DNA from 2 places in the Streptomyces sp. NPDC089424 genome. Region 1 is predicted to be linked to the other one. Evidence: predicted binding sites of a transcription regulator. Region 1 holds the regulator's gene; the other holds the start of a gene.

Region 1 (4,894 bases):
ATCTCCTGGTACATGCCGTCGGCCGTCTTGTAGCCGGCCGCGAGGAAACCCAGCCCGCCGGCCTCGGACACGGCCGCGACGAGCTGCGGTACGGAGACGCCGCCCGCCATGGGGGCCTGCACGATCGGAAGCGGGACGAGATCGGTCAGTGCGGAGGACATGACGGCATGTTGTCACGTCCTCCGAACAAGTCCGAATCGACCCTGCCGCCCGGCAGGGCCCGACAGCGGCCCGCGCGCCCCATGCCCCGGGCACCCGCGCCGCTCGACCCCTCAGCGCCCGTTGAACGCGTCCTTCAACCGCGAGAACAGACCCTGCCGGCCCGGCTGACTGTGCCTGCCCGGGGGACGACCCCCGGACCCCCGGCCGGCCTCGGCGCCCGCGCCGCGCGCGTTCTCAGCGCCCGTTGAACGCGTCCTTCAACCGCGAGAACAGACCCTGCTGGCCCGGCTGACTGTGCCTGCCCGGGGGACGACCCCCGGACCCCCGGCCGGCCTCGGCGCCCGCGCCGCGCGCATTCTCAGCGCCCGTTGAACGCGTCCTTCAACCGCGAGAACAGACCCTGCTGACCCGGCTGGAACTGGCCCGTGGGCCGTTCCTCGCCGCGCAGCTTGGCCAGCTCGCGCAGGAGGCGCTCCTGCTCCACGTCCAGCTTGGTCGGGGTCTGGACCTCGACGTGCACGATGAGGTCGCCGCGACCGCCGCCGCGCAGGTGCGTGACGCCCCGGCCGTGCAGCGGGATCGACTGGCCGGACTGGGTGCCCGGGCGGATGTCGACCTCCTCCATGCCGTCCAGGGTCTCCAGCGGCACCTTGGTGCCTAGGGACGCCGCCGTCATCGGGATCGTGACCGTGCAGTGCAGGTCGTCACCGCGACGCTGGAAGGTCGCGTGCGGCAGCTCGTGGATCTCGACGTAGAGGTCGCCGGCGGGACCGCCGCCGGGCCCGACCTCGCCCTCGCCGGCGAGCTGGATACGCGTGCCGTTGTCGACGCCGGCCGGGATCTTGACCGTCAGGGTGCGGCGGGAGCGCACCCGGCCGTCGCCCGCGCACTCCGGGCACGGGTTCGGGACCACGGTGCCGAAGCCCTGGCACTGCGGGCAGGGGCGCGAGGTCATGACCTGGCCCAGGAAGGACCGGGTGACCTGCGACACCTCGCCACGGCCGCGGCACATGTCGCAGGTCTGCGCCGCCGTACCCGGCGCCGCTCCCTCACCGCTGCACGTGGAGCAGACGATGGCCGTGTCGACCTGGATGTCCTTCGTCGTGCCGAAGGCCGCCTCGTCCAGCTCGATCTCGATACGGATCATCGCGTCCTGGCCCCGGCGGGTGCGCGAGCGCGGCCCGCGCTGCGACGCCGTACCGAAGAACGCGTCCATGATGTCCGAGAAGTTCCCGAAGCCACCCGCGCCGAAGCCGCCCGCGCCACCCGCGGCGCCGGCCTGCGAGAGGGGGTCGCCGCCGAGGTCGTAGACCTGCTTCTTCTGCGGGTCCGAGAGCACCTCGTAGGCGGCGTTGATCTCCTTGAACCGCTCCTGGGTCTTCGGATCCGGGTTGACGTCCGGATGCAGCTCGCGTGCGAGCCGCCGGAAGGCCTTCTTGATCTCTTCCTGCGACGCGTCGCGGCGCACGCCGAGGACGGCGTAGTAGTCCGTGGCCACTTACGACTCCGCCAGGATCTGTCCGACGTACCGTGCCACTGCGCGTACCGCTCCCATCGTTCCCGGGTAATCCATGCGGGTCGGTCCGACCACGCCGAGCTTGGCAACCGCCTCGCCGCCCGAACCGTAGCCCACCGACACCACCGAGGTGGAGTTGAGTCCCTCATGGGCGTTCTCGTGCCCGATGCGCACGGTCATGCCCGAATCCTTCGCCTCGCCAAGCAACTTGAGGAGCACGACCTGCTCCTCCAGTGCCTCCAGCACCGGCCGGATGGTGAGGGGGAAGTCATGTCCGAAGCGGGTGAGATTGGCCGTCCCGCCGATCACCAGCCGCTCCTCCGTCTCCTCGACCAGTGTCTCCAGCAGCGTGGCGAGCACCGTCTGGACCGTGCCGCGGTCCTCCGCCTCGAAGGCCTCGGGCAGATCCTGCACCAGTTGCGGCACATCCGTGAAACGGCGGCCCGCGACCCGGCTGTTCAGCCGCGCCCGCAGATCGGCCAGCGACGCCTCGCCGAAGGGGGCCGGGCAGTCGACCATCCGCTGCTCGACCCGCCCGGTGTCGGTGATCAGCACCAGCATCACGCGTGCGGGCGCCATCGACAGCAGCTCCACGTGCCGCACGGTGGAGCGGGTCAGCGACGGGTACTGCACGACGGCGACCTGCCGGGTGAGCTGCGCGAGCAGCCGCACGGTCCGGGTGACCACGTCGTCCAGGTCGACGGCGCCGTCGAGGAAGTTCTGGATCGCGCGCCGCTCCGGCGCCGTCAGCGGCTTGACCTCGGCGAGCTTGTCCACGAAGAGCCGGTAGCCCTTGTCGGTCGGGATCCGCCCGGCGCTGGTGTGCGGCTGGGCGATGAACCCCTCGTCCTCCAGCGCCGCCATGTCGTTGCGGACCGTCGCCGGGGAGACGCCGAGACTGTGCCGTTCGGTGAGCGCCTTGGAACCGACCGGCTCCTCCGTACCCACGTAGTCCTGGACGATCGCGCGCAGTACCTGCAGCCGTCGTTCACTGAGCATCCGCGCGCACCTCCAGTACGTCGTCCCCTGGGCGCTCCCCCTGGCACTCGACAGACGCGAGTGCCAGCCTTACCGGCCCAGTGTACGGCCGTCGGGTACGCCCCGGGCAAGGCCCGTCCTGCCAGGTCGTGCCGGACGGGGGCGGACGGCGGGCCCGTCGGGCCTGTCGCCCCTGCCACCGTGCTCCCGATTCCGGACCTTCGCCGCCGGGCGGGCGCGAACACCGCGACAGGGCCTAGCGTCGCCGTATGAGCGTGACTTGGGAAGAGGTGGGCTGGGAGCGGCTCGCCGGCGGTGTCGGGCGGTGCCGGCTGCCGGGGTGGGACTGCACGGTGGGGCTGGTGACCGGCCGGGGCGCGGCGCTGCTGATCGACGCGGGGTCGAGCCTCGCGGAGGGTGCGGCGCTGCGGGCGCGGGCGGAGGCCCTCGCCGGGCGGCGTGTGACCCATCTCGCGCTCACGCACCCCCACTTCGACCACGTCCTCGGCGCCGCGGCGTTCGCCGGCGCGGAGGTCTTCGGCGCGGTCGGCGCCGAGACCGTGCTCGGGGGGCGGCGCGGCCGGGAGGAGCTGCGCGCGGACGCCGTCCGCCACGGCCTGGACGCCGCGGCCGCCCAGGAGGCGACGGACACGCTGGTCGCGCCCCGCCATCTCGTCAGCGGCGAGTGGACCCTCGACCTGGATCCCGGCCGCCAGGTCCTGCTCGCCAACGTGGGCCCCGCGCACACGGCCCACGACCTCGTGGTGCTGGTCCCCGGGCACGGCGCGGGCGACCCCGAGGTGGTCTTCTGCGGCGACCTCGTCGAGGAGTCCGGCGAGCCGCAGGCGGGCCCCGACGCCGTACCGTCCCACTGGCCCGCCGCCCTCGACCGGCTGCTGCGCCTCGGCGGCGAGGACGCGCTGTACGTGCCCGGTCACGGTGCGGTCGTGGACGCCGCGTTCGTGCGGCGCCAGCGCGACGCGCTGGCCGCGCGGTTCGGCGTGTCGCTCGAATGACCCGGCGAGCTGTCCATATCGTCATGCGAATGCGCCAGTACTCTCCGGACCTGACACCGCCGTGGAAGAAGCCCCGACCCGTGCCGGAGGTCGCCGCGGAGCCAGGTCTGGTGGTCGAGGAGCCCGGCACCGGCTTCTGCGGCGCGGTGATCCGCTGCGAGGCGGGCACGGTGACCCTGGAGGACCGCTTCGGCAAGCACCGGGTGTTCCCCCTGGAGCCCCGGGGCTTTCTGCTGGAGGGCCGCGTGGTGACCCTGGTGCGGCCCGCCACCGGTCCGGAACGGCCCACCCGCACCGCCTCCGGTTCGGTCGCCGTTCCCGGCGCACGCGCGCGCGTGGCCCAGGCCGGCCGCATCTACGTCGAGGGCCGGCACGACGCCGAGCTCGTCGAGAAGGTCTGGGGCGACGACCTGCGCGTCGAGGGCGTGGTCGTGGAGTACCTGGAGGGCGTGGACGACCTGCCGGCGATCGTGCGGTCCTTCGCGCCGGGCCCGGACGCCCGGCTGGGCGTGCTGGTGGACCACCTGGTGCCCGGCACGAAGGAATGGCGTATCGCCGAGTCGGTGACGAGCGAGCACGCCCTGGTGGTGGGCCACCCGTACATCGACCTGTGGGAGGCGGTGAAGCCGTCGGCACTGGGCATCCCCGCGTGGCCGTCCGTGCCGCGGGGGCAGGACTGGAAGACGGGCGTGTGCCGGGCCCTGGGCTGGCCGTCGGAGAACACGGGGGCCGTGTGGCAGGCGATCCTGAAGCGGGTGGGGTCCTACAAGGACCTGGAGCCGGAGCTGCTGGGCCGCGTGGAGGAACTGATCGACTTCGTCACGGCGCAGCCCTGAGCGAGGTCCCGCGCGGCGGCCGTACCAGGACCGCGTGTCCGCCGCGCTACCCCGAGGACGGGACGCCCACGAGCCGTTCGGAGAGCTGCCGGACCCGCTCGGCCTCTTCGGTGCCGCGCAGCCGGCTGTACAGCTTCTGCTCCCCCGGAGGGCCTCCCATGCGCCCGGGCCAGCTGCTCTCCGTCATCGGAACGCAGCCGCTGCGCTGATCCGCCCTGGTCCGCGCCGACCGGCGCGATCAGTCGACGAGGTCCCGCACCACGGCGTCCGCCAGGAGGCGGCCCCGCAGGGTGAGCACGGCACGCCCCTCGGCGTACGGCGCCTCCTGGAGGAGGCCGTCCGCCAGGGCGCGCCCGGCGGCCGCACGGCCCTGTTCCCGCAGCAGC
Region 2 (4,894 bases), on a different contig from region 1:
CAAGATCTTCGGGGCGCAGGCGGAGGGCTGCTCGCCGGTGTCGACCGCCTTCAAGTCCGGGCACGACGTCGTGCGGCCGCAGAAGCCGCACACCATCGCCAAGTCGCTGGCCATCGGCAACCCGGCCGACGGGCCGTACGTGCTGGACATCGCGCGGCGCACCGGCGGCGCGGTCGAGGACGTGACGGACGAGCAGGTCGTGGACGCGATCAAGCTGCTCGCGCGGACCGAGGGGATCTTCGCGGAGACCGCGGGCGGGGTGACCGTCGGGGTGACGCGCAAGCTGGTCGAACTCGGCGTGCTGGACCCGTCGCTGACGACCGTCGTGCTGAACACCGGGGACGGCCTGAAGACGTTGGACGCGGTGGCGGGCACGGGTCTGACGGCCACCATCCGGCCCAGCCTGGAGTCGTTCCGCGAAGCCGGCCTCGTCTGACCCCGCCCCGCCCTCTCAGGTCCGCCATCCCACCGGAGGTTTCCCCCGTGAGCGTCACCGTCCGCATCCCCACCATCCTGCGCACCTACACCGGTGGCCAGGCCGAGGTCCCCGCCGAGGGTGCGAACCTCGGCGAGGTGATCGCCGATCTGGAGAAGAACCACACCGGCATCGCCGCCCGGGTCCTGGACGACCAGGGCAAGCTGCGGCGGTTCGTCAACGTGTACGTCGACGACGACGACGTCCGCTTCGAGCAGGGTCTGGAGACGGTCACTCCGGACGGTGCCGGCGTGTCCATCATTCCGGCGGTCGCCGGCGGCTGAACCGCCCGCTGGACACGCCGTTGCGTTACCGTGAGTAACTCCGGTTACGCGATGTTCATCGAATTGCCCCCTCCGTGAGAGAAGCGGAGGGGGCAATTCAGTGTGGTTGAGCGCGGTAGAGTTGGGGAACGCGTCGCGGCTCCACATGCCGGACGCATATGAGTTCCGGCTCCGATGCGATGAGAAGTAGCCAAAGTGTGTGGCTCTTTTGCGTCTTTCACTCCTTTTGTGGAGCCCGACTTGCCCTGAATTCGGGTGAATTCTCCCTAAATTACCGACCGTTGGCGCCCAGATTTCTCGTCCGATTGACCTGTTGCAGACGGCAGTTGGACAGATACATTCAGCCGCGGTCGACGCGTTCCGGCGCACGCCCCTCACAGCAAATGGCGGGCGAGGTCTGACCCGGATCCGCGAAGTGTGGATCTGTGCAAGGGCCAGTAATAGGGGAGTTAGGCATGGCTCAGGGCACCGTCAAGTGGTTCAACGCGGAGAAGGGGTACGGCTTCATCGCGGTCGACGGTGGTGCGGACGTCTTCGTCCACTACAGCGCGATCCAGATGGACGGCTACCGGACCCTCGAAGAGGGCCAGCGGGTCGAGTTCGAGATCTCGCAGGGCCAGAAGGGCCCGCAGGCCGACATGGTTCGTCTCACCGCTTAAGCGCGCGACCACCGTATGTGACGTTTCTGTTCGAAGGGCCCGTGCCTCCCCCGGGGGGCGCGGGCCCTTCGGCGTGCGCGGCCGGGGGCGTGTTCGCGGGCGGCGCAGACCTCGCCCGGATCCCGGGAGGCGCTTGCACTCGGCAGGGGCGAGTGCTAATCATTGGCGTTAGCACTCTGAAGGTGAGAGTGACAAAAGAAGGACCGGGTCGGTGAGGCCGCAAGCCGGGTGGGGCAAGGAACCACGAGGCAGGCGAGCCGTCCGTCGCGGGCGCGGGCGCGGTCCGAAGGAATCACCCCCAGTCCTGGAGGGACCACTTCACATGGCCAAGATCATCGCGTTCGACGAGGAGGCGCGGCGCGGCCTCGAGCGCGGCATGAACCAGCTCGCGGACGCCGTGAAGGTGACGCTCGGCCCCAAGGGCCGCAACGTCGTCCTCGAGAAGAAGTGGGGCGCCCCCACGATCACCAACGATGGTGTCTCCATCGCCAAGGAGATCGAGCTCGAGGACCCGTACGAGAAGATCGGCGCCGAGCTGGTCAAGGAAGTCGCCAAGAAGACGGACGACGTCGCCGGCGACGGTACGACCACCGCCACCGTTCTCGCCCAGGCGCTGGTCCGTGAGGGCCTGCGCAACGTGGCCGCCGGTGCCAACCCGATGGCCCTCAAGCGCGGTATCGAGAAGGCCGTCGAGGCCGTCTCCGGCGCGCTGCTCGACCAGGCCAAGGAGGTCGAGACCAAGGAGCAGATCGCCTCCACGGCCTCCATCTCCGCCGCCGACACCCAGATCGGCGAGCTCATCGCCGAGGCGATGGACAAGGTCGGCAAGGAAGGCGTCATCACCGTCGAGGAGTCCCAGACCTTCGGTCTGGAGCTGGAGCTCACCGAGGGTATGCGCTTCGACAAGGGCTACATCTCGGCGTACTTCGCCACCGACATGGAGCGCATGGAGGCGTCGCTCGAGGACCCCTACATCCTCATCGCCAACTCCAAGGTCTCCAACGTCAAGGACCTGCTCCCGCTCCTGGAGAAGGTCATGCAGTCGGGCAAGCCGCTGCTGATCATCGCCGAGGACGTCGAGGGCGAGGCCCTGTCGACCCTGGTCGTCAACAAGATCCGTGGCACCTTCAAGTCCGTCGCCGTCAAGGCCCCGGGCTTCGGTGACCGCCGCAAGGCCATGCTCGGCGACATCGCCATCCTCACGGGCGGCGAGGTCATCTCCGAGGAGGTCGGCCTCAAGCTGGAGAACGCGACCCTGGACCTCCTGGGCCGCGCCCGCAAGGTCGTCATCACCAAGGACGAGACCACCATCGTCGACGGTGCCGGCTCCGCCGACCAGGTCGCGGGTCGCGTCAACCAGATCCGCGCCGAGATCGAGAACAGCGACTCGGACTACGACCGCGAGAAGCTCCAGGAGCGTCTGGCGAAGCTGGCCGGCGGCGTGGCCGTCATCAAGGCCGGTGCCGCCACCGAGGTCGAGCTCAAGGAGCGCAAGCACCGCATCGAGGACGCCGTTCGCAACGCGAAGGCGGCCGTCGAGGAGGGCATCGTCGCCGGTGGTGGCGTGGCCCTGCTCCAGGCCTCCCAGGTGTTCGAGAAGCTGGAGCTCGAGGGTGACGAGGCGACCGGCGCCAACGCCGTGAAGCTCGCGCTGGAGGCCCCGCTCAAGCAGATCGCCGTCAACGGTGGTCTCGAGGGTGGCGTCGTCGTCGAGAAGGTGCGCAACCTGACGGTCGGCCACGGCCTGAACGCCGCGACCGGCGAGTACGTCGACATGATCGCCGAGGGCATCATCGACCCGGCGAAGGTGACCCGCTCTGCCCTGCAGAACGCCGCCTCCATCGCCGCGCTCTTCCTCACCACCGAGGCCGTCATCGCCGACAAGCCGGAGAAGGCCGCGGCCCCGGCCGGCGGCGGCATGCCGGGCGGTGACATGGACTTCTGATCCCTTCGAGGATCGGATCCGTCCGTAGGTACCGAGGGCGGCACCCCCTGGAGACAGGGGGTGCCGCCCTCGGGCGTTCTCAGGGTGTGGGGGCGTAGTACGAGGCGACGGCGGGCTGTCCGGTCCAGTTCGGCCCCGCCGCCGGGTCGGCACCCAGATAGCGGAACGGCAGTCGCACCGCCCGTCCACCCGCCAAGGTCAGCCGGTGACGCCGCGGGGCGTAACCGAACCCCGCCCGCCGCAGTGCCGTGAGCGCCGCCCGTCCGGCGGGTGAGCCGTCCGGGCCGCGCACCGAGTCCGGGTCGAAGTGCGCGATCAGCAGCCCGTCCGGGGCGAGCCAGGAGGCCGCGCGGGCGAGCAGTCCGAGCTGGTCGCCGACGTAGTGCAGCCCGTGGACGCAGGTGATCAGGTCGTACGTCCGCTCCGGCGTCCAGGTCGCGACCGAGGCGACGACCTCCCGCACGGTGGGCGGGGCCGGCACGGGAACCAGCGGGCCCACCAGATCCACTCCGGTGAGCACGGCGTCGCCGGGCAGGACCGAGGCCGCCTCGCGCAGGGCGCGGCCCTCCCCGCTGCACAGGTCCAGCCAGGACGGCGCGGACCGGCAGGCCAGCCGGCTCAGCGGGTCGAGGCCCAGTTCGCGTGCGTAGCTGTTGACGCCGGTGAGGCCGCGCTCCCGGTTCATCGTGTTGTTGGCCACCACGGCGGATCGCTCCAGCTCCTGCGGGGACACCAGGGCGGCGGGCTTCGTCATGCGGGCATTCTTCCGCCCCGACGGGAGCAGGTGAGTGACCCGGGTCACACCAGAGGGCACGGGGTGGGCCGGAATGGCGGGCGGCGGTGTGTGGTTGTCGCGGGAGTGTGATTCCATGCATACGCATAATTCGCACACGCATGGATCCGTTGTGCAGCGCCCCGCGTGTGCCCGACCGCCGACCGGCAAATCCCGAGGAGCCCCCACGTGACCGTCACCGCCTCCCCCGACACCTCCCGAGCGGCCCAGGTCCTCGCCCGTCCCTTCACCGTGGGCGGCCTGACCGTCCCCAACCGGATCGTGATGGCGCCGATGACCCGCAAGTTCTCACCGGGCGGCGTACCCGGCGCGGACGTGGTCTCGTACTACGCGCGCCGAGCCGGCGCGGGCGTGGGCCTGATCGTCACCGAGGGCACCTACGTCGGGCACGAGTCGGCCGGGGAGAGCGACGACGTGCCGCGCTTCCACGGCGAGGAGCAACTCGCGGGGTGGGCGAAGGTCGCCGAAGAGGTGCACGCGGCCGGCGGGAAGATCGTGCCGCAGCTGTGGCACATCGGCATGGTGCGCCGTCAGGGTCAGCCGCCGTACCCCGACGCTCCGGCGGTCGGCCCTTCGGGGGTGCGCACGGACGGCACCGAGGGCACCGGCCGGGTCATGACCCGGCGGGACCTGGACGACGTCGCCGGGGCCTTCGCCGAGGCGGCCGCCGCGGCCGAGCGGATCGGCTTCGACGGCGTCGAGCTGCACGGGGCCCACGGCTACCTCCTCGACCAGTTC

What was found. Region 1 encodes HrcA, which represses chaperone genes, less so after heat shock. Its sites were predicted from a motif close to TTNGCACTCNGNNNNNCNGAGTGCNAA; they were not measured.
Region 2: a site for HrcA is predicted at 1,551-1,577, ahead of groL (chaperonin GroEL). Genes of this name have one in related genera too.

What each region holds. Positions count from the first base shown of each region.
Region 1 is NZ_JBIVHU010000006.1:383,303-388,196, forward strand. Features, by position in the region: gene ACIP2X_RS26610 (nitronate monooxygenase) at 1-161, opposite strand, end outside; gene dnaJ (molecular chaperone DnaJ) at 521-1,660, opposite strand; gene hrcA (heat-inducible transcriptional repressor HrcA) at 1,661-2,677, opposite strand; gene ACIP2X_RS26625 (MBL fold metallo-hydrolase) at 2,926-3,672, shown strand; gene ACIP2X_RS26630 (DUF3097 domain-containing protein) at 3,702-4,508, shown strand; gene hemW (radical SAM family heme chaperone HemW) at 4,747-4,894, opposite strand, start outside.
Region 2 is NZ_JBIVHU010000012.1:81,977-86,870, reverse strand. Features, by position in the region: gene thrC (threonine synthase) at 1-436, shown strand, start outside; gene ACIP2X_RS36740 (MoaD/ThiS family protein) at 484-759, shown strand; gene ACIP2X_RS36735 (cold-shock protein) at 1,215-1,418, shown strand; gene groL (chaperonin GroEL) at 1,741-3,363, shown strand; gene ACIP2X_RS36725 (class I SAM-dependent methyltransferase) at 3,443-4,117, opposite strand; gene ACIP2X_RS36720 (NADH:flavin oxidoreductase) at 4,325-4,894, shown strand, end outside.